Regions from separate parts of the Rhizobium bangladeshense genome, predicted to be linked through region 1. Evidence: predicted binding sites of a transcription regulator. Region 1 holds the regulator's gene; each other region holds the start of a gene.
The links. Region 1 encodes LexA, which represses DNA repair genes until DNA is damaged. Its sites were predicted from a motif close to TGTTCNNNNTGTGTTCNG; they were not measured.
Positions count from the first base shown of each region.

Region 2: a site for LexA is predicted at 1,853-1,870, ahead of dnaE (DNA polymerase III subunit alpha). Genes of this name have one in related genera too.
Region 3: a site for LexA is predicted at 2,193-2,210, ahead of J2J98_RS15010 (putative DNA modification/repair radical SAM protein). Genes of this name have one in related genera too.

Region 1 covers NZ_CP071612.1:2,040,377-2,044,586, forward strand. The annotation lists gene J2J98_RS09975 (ComEC/Rec2 family competence protein) at 1-1,207, shown strand, start outside; gene lexA (transcriptional repressor LexA) at 1,188-1,907, opposite strand; gene J2J98_RS09985 (VOC family protein) at 2,107-3,003, shown strand; gene kdsA (3-deoxy-8-phosphooctulonate synthase) at 3,000-3,845, shown strand; gene eno (phosphopyruvate hydratase) at 3,986-4,210, shown strand, end outside.
Region 2 covers NZ_CP071612.1:1,672,915-1,677,124, reverse strand. The annotation lists gene dnaE (DNA polymerase III subunit alpha) at 1-1,616, opposite strand, end outside; gene J2J98_RS08085 (DUF5680 domain-containing protein) at 2,126-2,590, shown strand; gene J2J98_RS08080 (ABC transporter ATP-binding protein) at 2,596-3,279, opposite strand; gene J2J98_RS08075 (lipoprotein-releasing ABC transporter permease subunit) at 3,294-4,210, opposite strand, start outside.
Region 3 covers NZ_CP071612.1:3,076,911-3,081,120, reverse strand. The annotation lists gene J2J98_RS15025 (dicarboxylate/amino acid:cation symporter) at 1-346, shown strand, start outside; gene J2J98_RS15020 (glycosyltransferase family 4 protein) at 404-1,462, opposite strand; gene greA (transcription elongation factor GreA) at 1,489-1,965, opposite strand; gene J2J98_RS15010 (putative DNA modification/repair radical SAM protein) at 2,216-3,448, shown strand; gene J2J98_RS15005 (UdgX family uracil-DNA binding protein) at 3,448-4,210, shown strand, end outside.

The sequences.
Region 1 (4,210 bases):
CGCGCTTGTTATCATTGCGATCTCACCTTCCGAAGTCCTGGGCCCGAGTTTTCAAATGTCCTTTGCCGCGACGCTGGCGCTGGTATCGGCTTATCAGCTGTGGAAGGAACGGCGCGTCGGCGAAAGCGCCCTGCCGAAAATGCCGGCCCTGCTGCTGGCCGCTGCGGTCGCACGCTTTTTCAGCGGCGTTTTCCTGACTTCGCTGATCGGCGGCTTTTCCACGGCGCTGTTTTCGATCGAGCATTTTCATCGCCTGACGGCCTATGGTCTCCCGGCAAACCTCGCGACCATGCCGATCATCTCCTTCATCGTCATGCCGGCCGGGTTGTTGGCGATGCTGCTCATGCCTTTCGGGCTTGATATATTGCCTTGGAAGGTGGTCGGATTCGGCCTCGATCTGGTGATCGTGGTGGCAAAGACGATATCCGGTTGGGGCGGGAATATCGGCGTCGGTCGATTGCCCAGCTGGTATTTCACGCTGGCCGTGGCAGGTTTCCTGCTGATGACCTTGCTGCGGACGCGGCTGCGCCAGGTCGGCACCGCTCTCATCGCCGTCTCGACGCTTGCAGTAGTGGTTCTGCCGGCATCCCGGCCGGCGGATCTGGTGATTTCGGAAGACGGCGCGCTCGTCGCGGTCGTCACGCCGGCAGCAATGGCCTCCAATCGCGAAAGGCCGCCGGATTTCATCTTCGATCAGTGGCAGAGGGCGCTCGTTCTGACGGTGCATAATCCGCCGAGGATGCTGGATAGTCCTGCGATCCCGGAGGATAAGGAGAGGCGCCTCAGGCTTTCCCGCGAGCAGCAGAACGAAGCGAAGATCGCGATGCAGGCGGCCGCGGCCGGCGCTGAGGCGGAAAGCTTTTCCTGCCTCAGGAAAGCCTGGTGCATAGCCAAGCTTGCAAACGGTCATATCGTGACCGTCATCGAAAATGCCGCCTATCTCGGCCCCGCTTGCGATGCCGGCGATATTGTCGTGACGTCTGTACGCCTGCGCTTCGCCAGCTGCCGCTCGGGTGCGGCGCTGTTTACCGGCGAAACGCTGCGCAGGACCGGTTCGGTCGAATTGCGTTTCACTGAGAGCGGCCTCGAGGTCGCGACGGCCTTCGATGCATTATCGCGGCCATGGATGCGCCACCGCGCCTATGATTGGCGCAGCAACAGTTTTACCGATTCCGGCCCGTCCAGCGTCAGTGATAGCGGCGGATGAGGCCGACCAGCTTGCCCTGCACCTTGACGCGGTCGGGTCCGAAGATGCGGGTCTCATAGGCCGGGTTGGCGGCTTCCAGGGCGATCGATGCGCCCTTGCGGCGGAAACGCTTCAGCGTTGCTTCCTCGTCGTCGACGAGGGCAACGACGATATCGCCGGGACTTGCAGTGCTGCCGTTACGGATGATCACGGTATCGCCGTCGAAGATGCCGGCGTCGATCATCGAATCGCCCTTGACCTCCAGCGCGTAGTGCTCACCGGAGCCAAGCATATCGGCGGGAACGACGATGTCGTGCGTGTTGTTCTGGATCGCCGAAATCGGAACGCCGGCGGCGATACGTCCCATGACCGGCACGGAGACGGAGTTGCCGTTGTCTGCGACCGCCTTTGCCGCAGCAGGGGCGGCGACCGGCTGGGGCTTGCCGAGGCTGCCCTCGATGACGCTCGGCGAAAAACCGCGGCGCGGTTGAAGACTGGGGCTATAGGCCTCTGGAAGCTTGATCACTTCGAGCGCTCGGGCGCGGTTCGGTAGGCGGCGAATGAAGCCGCGTTCCTCTAGCGCCGTGATCAGGCGGTGGATGCCTGATTTTGAGGCGAGGTCCAGAGCATCCTTCATTTCGTCGAAAGAGGGAGGAACGCCGGATTCCTTCATGCGCTCATGAATGAAAAGGAGAAGCTCCTGTTGTTTGCGCGTGAGCATCGACGTCAGACCCCGTGATTGAAACAAATCCAGAACAGACACTATATGTTCCATATGTGTTCTGCAAGTAGCTAAATTTCCGTAAAACTTCCCGTCAACTCGTTGAGATTTTTATTTTCATTCGCCGGATTTGGCGCGCAAGCCTTGAATTGACCGCGTGCCGTCGCACATCTCATGCCATTTCAGGGAGAGGGACATTATGAAAGACCATTCCGCCAAGCCGCACCCGCTGGATCATGTCGTGTTGCCTGTCGTCAATATAGACCTGGCGCGCGAGAGGCTCGGGAAACTCGGCTTCACCGTTGCCGCCGATGCGCGCCACCCCTTCGGCACGGAGAATGCCTGCGTATTCTTTGCCGACAAGACCTATCTGGAGCCGCTCGGTGTAGCGAGCGTCGAGGAGAGCGAGCTATCGGCGCGGCAGGGTAACGTCTTTACCGCCCGCAACCAGGCCTTTCGCTTCCGCTGCGGCGAGGAGGGGCTTTCGGCGATAGCCTTCGGCACCGGGGATTGCGGGCTCGATCATAAGAGTTTCATCGACAAGGGATCGAGCGCCGGCAAGATGCTGGAGTTTAGTCGGACTATGAAAATGCCGGATGGTTCCGAGAGCATCGGGAGCTTCAGACTGGCTTTTGCCGGCGATCTCCGCGCGCCCGATCTGCTTCTCTTTGCCGTCGAGCGCGTCAACCCGTTGCCGGCCGATCGCGGTTCGCTGGAAAGGCATGACAATGGCGTCACCGGCATTGCTGAGGTGGCGCTCTGCGCACCGGAGCCGGCGGCTTTCGCCGCCTTCGTCGGCCTTGCCGCAGCGCAATCGGCAGCCGAGAAAACCGGGTTTGGCGTCAATATCGCGGCCTCGAATGCGAGGATCAGCCTGGTGACGCCGGAGGGGCTGGAGGCCTATTTCGAGACCGCGGTCTCACCCGCCGAGCGAGGACTGCGCGGCCGGGCAATCCTCTTCAATGTCGCCGATCTTGCCGTGACAGAAGCGCATTTGGCTGCTAACGGGGTGACGTATACGCGTAAGAACAACCGCATTCTGGTGAAGCCCGCGCCCGGCCAGGGCACGCTCTTTGCCTTCGAGGAACCACGATGAGCTCCGATACGAATTCCGAAGTCAAGATCGGCGAAGGCGATGGTCAAGTCACCTTTTCCAATACAGGCCGCCTGTCGCTGATCGCCGGCCCCTGCCAGATGGAAAGCCGCGATCATGCCTTCATGGTGGCCGGCACGCTGAAAGAGCTTTGCGGCAAGCTCGGCATAGGCCTCGTCTACAAGAGCTCTTTCGACAAGGCGAACCGCACCTCCCTCTCGGCCGAGCGCGGCATCGGCTTGGAGAAGGGCATGGAGGTCTTTGCCGATCTGAAAAAGGAATTCGGCTTTCCCGTCTTGACCGACGTCCACACCGCCGAGCAATGCGCGGAGGTGGCAAAGATCGTCGATGTCCTGCAGATCCCGGCTTTCCTCTGCCGCCAGACCGACCTTCTGATCGCCGCCGCCAGGACCGGCCGCGCCGTCAATGTCAAGAAGGGCCAGTTCCTCGCACCCTGGGACATGAAGAACGTCCTGAAGAAGCTCAACGCCAGCGGCAATCCAAACGTGCTGCTGTGCGAGCGCGGCGCTTCCTTCGGCTACAATACTTTGGTCTCCGACATGCGCTCGCTGCCGATTATGGCGGCGATGGGCGCTCCCGTTGTCTTCGATGCGACGCATTCCGTTGCCCAGCCGGGCGGGCAGGGCGATTCCTCGGGCGGCCAGCGGGAGTTCGTGGAAACGCTGGCGCGTGCGGCGGTCGCGACGGGAATTGCCGGCGTCTTCCTCGAAACCCATCAGGACCCCGACAACGCACCGTCCGATGGCCCGAATATGGTCTATCTCAGGGACATGCCGCGCCTGCTTGAGAAGCTGCTTGCCTTCGACGCAATCGCCAAGGCCTGACGTTCAACAGGCTGACATGATCGTGGTTTAGGCCACGACATAATACCGTTCGAAGGCAGGAAATTGCGGCATTGTAATTTGCACGCCTTCGATTATGACAGGCTTCGAACGACCTATCACCCACCGAGCAGGAAGAACCCATGACTGCAATCACCGATATCATCGCCCGCGAGATTCTCGATAGCCGTGGCAACCCCACCGTCGAAGTCGACGTCTATCTCGAAGACGGCAGCATGGGCCGCGCGGCCGTTCCCTCGGGCGCCTCGACCGGCGCGCACGAGGCGGTCGAGCTGCGCGACGGCGGCAAGCGCTACCTTGGCAAGGGCGTTCAGAAGGCGGTCGATGCCGCCAACACCGAGATCTTC
Region 2 (4,210 bases), 370 kb from region 1:
GTCGAGGCGTGACGATAAAGCCCTTCAATCTTCTGGGCGATGTCGAGCAGACGCGCGACCACCGGCTCCTTCGCCGCCTCCTCCTGCAGCTTCGGCTCCTCCTCGATCGCCTTGGAGAGCGGCGTCGGATTGGCCGGATTGTTCGGCACGAGTTTGCAGATCTTGTCGACCTGGCCGTAAGGCATTTCCAGCACGCGGCCGACATCGCGAAGTGCGGCGCGTGCCTGCAGCGAACCGAAGGTAATGATCTGCGCCACCTGCTCGCGCCCATATTTCGCCTGAACGTAGCGGATCACCTCTTCGCGGCGGTCCTGGCAGAAGTCGATGTCGAAGTCAGGCATCGAGACGCGTTCCGGATTGAGGAAGCGCTCGAAGAGCAGCGAGAAGCGCAGCGGGTCGACATCGGTGATCGTCAAGGCATAGGCGACCAGCGAACCGGCGCCCGAACCACGGCCCGGACCGACGGGAATATCATGCTGCTTGGCCCACTTGATGAAGTCGGAAACGATCAGGAAGTAACCCGGGAAGCGCATGCGCTCGATAACGCTGAGTTCGAACTCGAGGCGCTCGCGGTAATCCTTTTCCTCGTAACCCGGCGACATTCCGAGCGTGGCAAGCCGCATGTCCAGCCCTTCCACCGCCTGGCGGCGCAATTCGCCCGCCTCGGCGCGTTCGGCCTCCTCGGCATCGTCGGTGGCGCCAGTGAAGCGCGGCAGGATCGGCTTTCGCGTCTTCAACACGAAGGAGCAGCGCTTGGCGATCTCGATCGTGTTATCGAGCGCTTCCGGCAGGTCGGGAAAGAGCTTGGCCATCTCGGCCCGGCTCTTCAGGTAGTGATCCGGCGTCAGGCGAAAACGGCTGTCGTCGGAGACGATGGCGTTATGCGCAACCGCCATCAGCGCATCATGGGCGTCGTAATCGTCGCGAGTCGGAAAGAAGGCTTCGTTGGTGGCGACGAGCGGCAGGTCATGCGTGTAAGCAAGCCTGACGATCTTCTGCTCGTGCCGCTTGTCGTAGGTGCCGTGCCGCTGCAGCTCGACATAGAGTCTGTCGCCGAACAGACGCTTCAGCGTGAGCAGCCGGGCTTCCGCCTGAGCGGGATGGCCTTCCCTGAAAGCCGCGTCAACCGGCCCAGTCAGGGCGCCGGTCAAGGCGATCAGCCCTTCCGTGCCTGACTCTTCCAGCCAGGAGGCTCTGATATGAATGGCCTGGTTGCTATCACCGCCGAGATAGGCGCGGCTGACGAGATCAACCAGCCTTTCGTAACCGGCGTCCGTCGCCGCAAGAAGAACGATCGACGGCAGCTTGATCAGTGCCTGCTGACCGCCGCGCTTTTCACTTTCCAATCCGTCTTCCATGTCGATCGAGACCTGGCAGCCGATGATCGGCTGCAGGCCCTCGTCCATTGCCTTCTGGGAGAATTCAAGGGCGACAAAGAGATTGTTGGTGTCGGTGATGGCGATCGCCGGCTGGCTGTCGCCGGTCGCCTTGTAGAGGATCTTCTTCAGAGGCAAGGCGCCCTCAAGCAGCGAATAGGCGGAGTGGACCCTCAGGTGGATGAAACCCGGTTCGCCACCGGTCGCCTCACCAATTGAACCCGTTTGCGTCTCCGCCATGATATGCCTTTCAATCAGCCGAAATGAATCGGACGCATTGTCGGCATTGAGGGCGATGATGTCCAGAAGAAGACCGGCGTGCGAACCGCATGACTGCCATGCGATCCCCCGAAAACTTTAGATCGCGATGACGATAAGCGAGAAGCTGGCAACGAACATTGCGATGGAGGTGAATGCTGCGATATCACGGATCATGTCAGTCATCTGGCTCTCCTTTACTCGTTATGTTTTCAATTTGTTCCATCTATGTTCCAATGTCAACAGGAATCTTTTCCTCCCCGCTTGCCTTTGAAAAAGGGCCGCTCGCGAGCTGCGAATCGAACCTCGCATCGCGCCAGTCTTGACATGCTCTCCAACCCGCCCTGCATCGCCTGGACGAACCGGTCGGGCCAACGCATCCTGTGCCTGATGCCTGCCTCTGGCTTCTAGCAATGCGAACCGTTTTGTTTTTCTTATGTTCTCAGCAGTCTGCTATATCGGCATCAGGTGAGGCAGGGAGGAAGATGATAATGCTCGACACCGCTATGCTGAACGACTTCATCGTAGAGGCTAAGGCCGCGACCTATATCGGCGGGGGCGTGCCTCGCCCGCCCTGCCGGCCGGGCGCTCACGATATTGGCTATGAACGCGGCGACTGGTCATATCTCGACAGTTACGTCGGCGGCACCGATTTCGCCGGACAGGAAGTGGTGTGGTTTGCCGGCGAACCCGTCTGGGCGATGAATTATTTCGGCTGCGTCGTCGCGGCCGATCTCATCGATGGCAGTGCCGCCGGAACTGTGATCAAGGCGGCGCTGTCGGCGATGTATGGGGAGGGCCGCTTTCTCGGCGGAATGGAATTCGATCATCCGTTCGGCCGCTATATCGACCGCAGCGAAGGCGGCTGCGACCGATTCAGCGGCCATGAATGCATCATGGTCGGCGGCCGGAAGGCTTATGTGCTCGATTACCGCGGCGGGCTTGTCATCCCGTAATCGAATTAGAAGTCGACAACCTTGCCATCGGAGATCGTGACGCGCCGATCCATGCGTCCGGCCAGTTCATGGTTGTGAGTGGCGATGAGGGCCGCGAGGCCGGACTGGCGCACCAGCGCCTCGAGCGCGTCGAAGACGTAACTTGCCGTCTCCGGATCGAGATTGCCGGTCGGCTCGTCGGCGAGAAGCAGCGTCGGGGCATTGGCGACGGCGCGGGCGATCGCGACGCGCTGCTGTTCGCCGCCGGAAAGTTCGGCCGGACGATGCGAACCGCGATGGCCGATGCGCATATAATCGAGAAGCTGGCCGGCTCGCTCGCCGGCTTCCTTCCAGGACAGGCCGGCGATCAGCTGCGGCATCATGATGTTTTCAAGCGCCGAAAATTCCGGGAGGAGGTGATGGAACTGGTAGACGAAGCCGATCTCGCTGCGGCGGATCGCGGTGCGTTTCTCGTCTGAAAGGCCGTCGCAGGCATGGCCATTGATGGTGACCTCACCGCCATCGGGATGTTCCAAGAGCCCGGCAATATGCAGCAGCGTAGACTTGCCGGTGCCGGAGGGAGCGACGAGAGCGACGATCTCACCTTTCGACAGTGAAAAATCCGCGCCCTTCAGAATCGGGAGCAGCGTATCGCCCTGCCCGTAATGGCGCTCGACGCCGGTAAGCTTGAGAACGACGTTGCGATTCATGAAGACGGCATTCCTTATTCGTAGCGCAGGGCCTGCACCGGATCGAGCCTGGAGGCGCGCCAGGCCGGAAAGATCGTCGCGATGAAGGAGAGCGTCAGCGCCATCACGACGATCGAAATGGTTTCGCTGAGCTGCATCTCGGCCGGCAGCTGGCTGAGGAAATAGACCTGCGGATTGAAGATCTCGGTGCTTGATATCCAGGAGAAGAACTGGCGGATGGATTCGATGTTGACGCAGACGAGAACACCGAGCAGCACGCCGCCAATGGTGCCGACGATGCCGATCGCCGCCCCGGTCATGAAGAAGATGCGCATGATCGAGCCGGCGCTGGCGCCCATCGTGCGCAGGATCGCGATATCGCTGCCCTTGTCCTTCACCAGCATGATGAGGCCGGAGATGATGTTCAGCGCCGCCACGAGCACGATCAGAGTCAGGATCATGAACATGACATTGCGCTCGACCTGGAGTGCGGAGAAGAAGGTCTGGTTGCGCTGGCGCCAGTCGGTGAGGTTGATCTGGCGGCCAGCCGCCTCCTCCACCTTCGGCCTCAGAGCGGCGATATCATCGGGGTGATCGGCGAAGAGCTCGATCGACTGCACCAGCCCAGCGGCATTGAAATAGAGCTGCGCCTCCTCGAGCGGCATGAAGATGATCGAGGAGTCGTATTCCGACATGCCGATCTCGAACAGCCCGGAGATTTTGTAGGACTTGACGCGCGGATTGACGCCCATCGGCGTGATGTCACCTTCCGGCGAGGTCAGGGTGATGAGGTCGCCGACGCGCAGACCCAGTTGATCGGCCATGCGAGTGCCGATCAGCACACCTTCACCGGCGGCAAAGCCCACCATATCGCCGGATTTGATGTTATCCGAGACCGTTTTGAGCTTGGTCAGGTCTTCAGCGCGGACGCCGCGCACCAAAGCGCCGGTGC
Region 3 (4,210 bases), 1.0 Mb from region 1:
CCAGGCAACGGGCATCCAGCTCTCCTGGGGCGACCAGATCCTGCTGCTGCTCGTGGCGATGCTGAGCTCGAAAGGTGCAGCCGGCATCACCGGCGCCGGCTTCATCACCCTTGCCGCGACGCTCTCCGTCGTACCCTCCGTTCCCGTCGCCGGCATGGCGCTGATCCTCGGCATCGACCGTTTCATGTCGGAATGCCGGGCACTCACGAACCTTGTCGGCAATGCGGTCGCGACGATCGTCGTGGCACGCTGGGAAAAGGAGCTGGATACGGCGCAGCTCGCCGTGGCTCTCGGCGGTCAGGCAGAAGAGGGCGCTCCGGCTGTCGCGCTTCAGCCGGCCGAATAAAAGGCCGACTTGTTCGGTGTTGGCAGCGGCCCGCTATCAGCGGGCCGTTCTTTTCGCTTAGCCGCGATTGTCGCCAAGAAGGCGATCGTAGACCGCCCCGATCGCGCTTGCTTCCTTCTCCAGCGCAAAATTTTCCCTGACATGACGCAGCCCATTGTCGCCATGCGCAATTGCCAATGCCGGGTCTGCGAGATAGCGGGCGATCGCCCGTGTCAGCGCCTCGCGATCGCCGGCGGCCACCACAGAGCCCGTTTCGCCTTCGGCGACGAGTTCGGCATAGGCGCCGGCATCAGACGCCACCACCGCCGTGCGTGAAGCCATGGCTTCGAGCGGCGTCAGGCCGAAGCCCTCATTGCGGGAAGGGGCGACGTAAAGCGTCAGGCGGCGATACCAGATTTTGATATCGGGTACTTCGCCGAGGAAAAGAATACGGTCGCTAAGGCCTGCGGCGGCGACATCGGCCTTGAGCTTCTCCCCGAAGGCGGCGTGCTCCGCCGTCACCCGGCCGGAGACGACGGCTGTCCATTCCGGGTGTTGCGGCAGCAGTTCGATCATCGCCTGCACGAAGAGATCGGTGCCCTTCTGGTGACGTACGCGTCCGAAACAGCCGACGAGGTAACGGCCGGGCAGGCCGGTGGCGGCAATAGCGTCCTCGGCCGTTTCCGGCGGGTGGAACAGGGAAAGGTCGACGCCGTGCTGGATGACGGTGTGAGGCACTTCGAGGAAGGAGCCGGAACGGTCGCTGGTTGCGATCACCGCATCCATTCGGCGGATCAGCCATTTCGTATAGGCGGTGTGACGGCGTTGCGCAGCCGAAGTGAAGAGCAGCTTCAGCGGCATGCGCACGACATGACGGAGCAGGATGCCGACGGCCATCTCATTGTTGCGGCGGGCGTGCCAGATGCGGTGGCGCCGGCGCGCCGGCGGGCGCCACAGGCCAAGGAGCTGCGGCCATTTCAGCTTTTCCAGGCCCTCCGGCAGGCCGGCACCGAGCGTTGCGATCCTGATGCCAAGCCGGATCTGGCATGGGATGAGCTGAACGATGGTCGAGGTGACGCCGGAGAGCCGGCGCTTGAAGTTGGGCGCGATGATCTCGACGTCACGAATGTCCGGCAAGGAATGAGTCTCGTGTGTGGCGGCGATCAGCCCCAGGAAACCTGGAGGATTTCGTAGGCCTTGGAACCACCCGGCGCGTTGACCTCGATGGAATCGCCGACTTCCTTGCCGATCAGCGCGCGCGCGATCGGAGAGGAGATGGAGATACGGCCGGCCTTGACGTCGGCTTCCTGGTCGCCGACGATCTGGTAGGTCTTTTCTTCCTCGGTGTCCTCGTCGACGAGCTTCACCTTGGCGCCGAACTTGATCTTGTCGCCGGACATCTTGGTGAGATCGATGACCTCGGCGCGCGCCGTCAGATCTTCGAGCTCGGTGATGCGGCCCTCATTGTGGCTCTGAGCTTCCTTGGCGGCATGGTATTCGGCGTTTTCGGAAAGGTCGCCGTGGGCACGGGCTTCGGCGATCGCCTCGATGATTCGGGGACGCTCTTCCTGCTGACGCCAGCGCAGTTCTTCCTGCAGCTTGACGAAACCACCCTGTGTCATCGGTACCTTATCAACCATTTTTCTGTCCTTCACTCCCTGCGTCTGCACGCTCGAGCACACACAAAAGAAAACAGGTCCCGAAGGGGAGCTTCGGAACCGTGCCACAAACTTAGTCGAATGCTTATAGCAGATCGGCAAGGCCGATTTCCAGAAAATTCGCATAAGCGAAACGCAACCCACTGCGACATCAAGCGATACGCCCCAAAATGGGCAACGGCCGGATCGTCTAGGTTGACTATGTACATTAGAACGTATAGTGAACAAAAGAATGAAGAAGTCGCTTGCCGAACGCCTCGCCATCCTTTCCGACGCCGCAAAATATGACGCGTCCTGCGCTTCCAGCGGCACGGTTAAGCGAGATTCAAGCGTGAGCGGCGGGCTCGGCTCGACGGAGGGATCCGGCATCTGTCACGCCTATGCACCGGACGGGCGGTGCATTTCGCTTCTGAAGATATTGCTGACCAATTTCTGCATTTACGACTGCGCCTATTGCGTCAATCGCTCCTCCAGCAATGTCGAGCGGGCACGCTTTACCGCCGAGGAGGTCGTCTGGCTCACGCTGGAATTCTACCGCCGCAATTATATCGAAGGCCTGTTCCTTTCCTCCGGCATCATCCGCTCGTCCGATTATACGATGGAGGAGATGGTCCGCATCGTCCGCGAGCTGCGCCTGACGCATAATTTCCGCGGCTATATCCATCTCAAAGCGATCCCTGAGGCATCGCCGCATCTGATGGAGGAGGCGGGGCTTCATGCCGACAGGCTGTCGCTCAACATCGAGCTGCCGACCGACAGCGGGATTTCCCGCTTCGCGCCGGAAAAGAAGCCCGCCAATATCAGGCGATCTATGGCGGATCTCAGATTGAAGATCGAGGCGGCTGATGAGCCGACGCTCAAGACCAGGAAACGCCAGCGTTTCGTCCCGGCTGGCCAGAGCACACAGATGATCGTCGGGGCGGATGGAGCCAATGACGCGACCATCCTTGCCAGCAGCAGCCGGCTATACAGCAGCTATGGACTGAAGCGTGTCTATTATTCCGCCTTCAGCCCCATCCCCGACGCCTCTAAAAACCTGCCGCTGATCAAGCCGCCGCTGATGCGCGAACATCGGCTCTACCAGGCCGACTGGCTCTATCGGTTCTACGGTTTCGGCATCGAGGAGATCACCGCAAACCAGGCGGGCGGCATGCTCGATCTCAATCTCGATCCGAAGCTTGCCTGGGCGCTTGCGAATCGCGGGGAATTTCCGGTCGACATTAACAAGGCCGAGCGCGAGCGGTTGCTGCGTGTCCCCGGTCTCGGCACCAAAACAGTCAAGGCGATCGTCTCGGCGCGCCGATTTCGGCGCCTACGGCTCGATGATCTCTCCCGGCTCGGCGTCTCAATCAAAAAGGTCCGGTCCTTCATCTCGGCGGAAGGCTGGTCGCCGCGACGGCTGATCGACCGGCCGGATCTGCGCGCCATGTTCGGGCCGCAGCCTGAGCAACTGTCGTTGCTGTGATGCGCCGGGTCGTGCTTTCGGGACGCGGAGAGCTTGCCGAATGGCGTGATGCCGCACGCGCCTTGGCGGCCGCCGGCATTTTGCCCGAGGAGATCGACTGGCGCGAAAAAAGCGCCGAGGCCGATCTGTCGTTTCGACGTGACGCCATGCCGCCGGCGCCGGCGGCATCACGCAAGCCGATGACGGTGCCGCCCGCCTTCATCGAGCTTGCGGAGACGGTTCTTTGCCATTGCGATACGGCGCGGTTTTCCCTGCTTTACCGTCTGCTTTGGCGGCTGCAGCTGGACCGGCGACTGCTTGAGGTTGCGTCTGACGAGGATGTCGCGCGTGCCCGTCTGATGGCGAAGAACGTTCGCCGCGACGCGCACAAGATGACGGCTTTCGTCCGCTTCAAGGAAGTCGGGGCGGTATCGGCGGGTCGCCGAAAATTCCTCGCCTGGTTTGAGCCGGACCATCATATCGTCAGGCGCACCGCTCCCTTCTTCCAGCGGCGTTTCACCGATATGGACTGGCTGATTGTTACGCCCAAGGGATCGGCCGCCTGGGACGGGGATCGGCTGACGATTGCCGACGAGCCGTGCGAAAAGCCTGATCTCAGCGACGCCACCGACGAACTCTGGCGCACCTACTATTCCAGCATCTTCAATCCGGCGCGTTTGAAGGTGAAGGCAATGCAGGCGGAGATGCCGAAGAAGTACTGGAAGAACCTGCCGGAAGCCGATCTCATTCCTGACTTGATTGCCTCGGCCGAAAGCAAGGTGC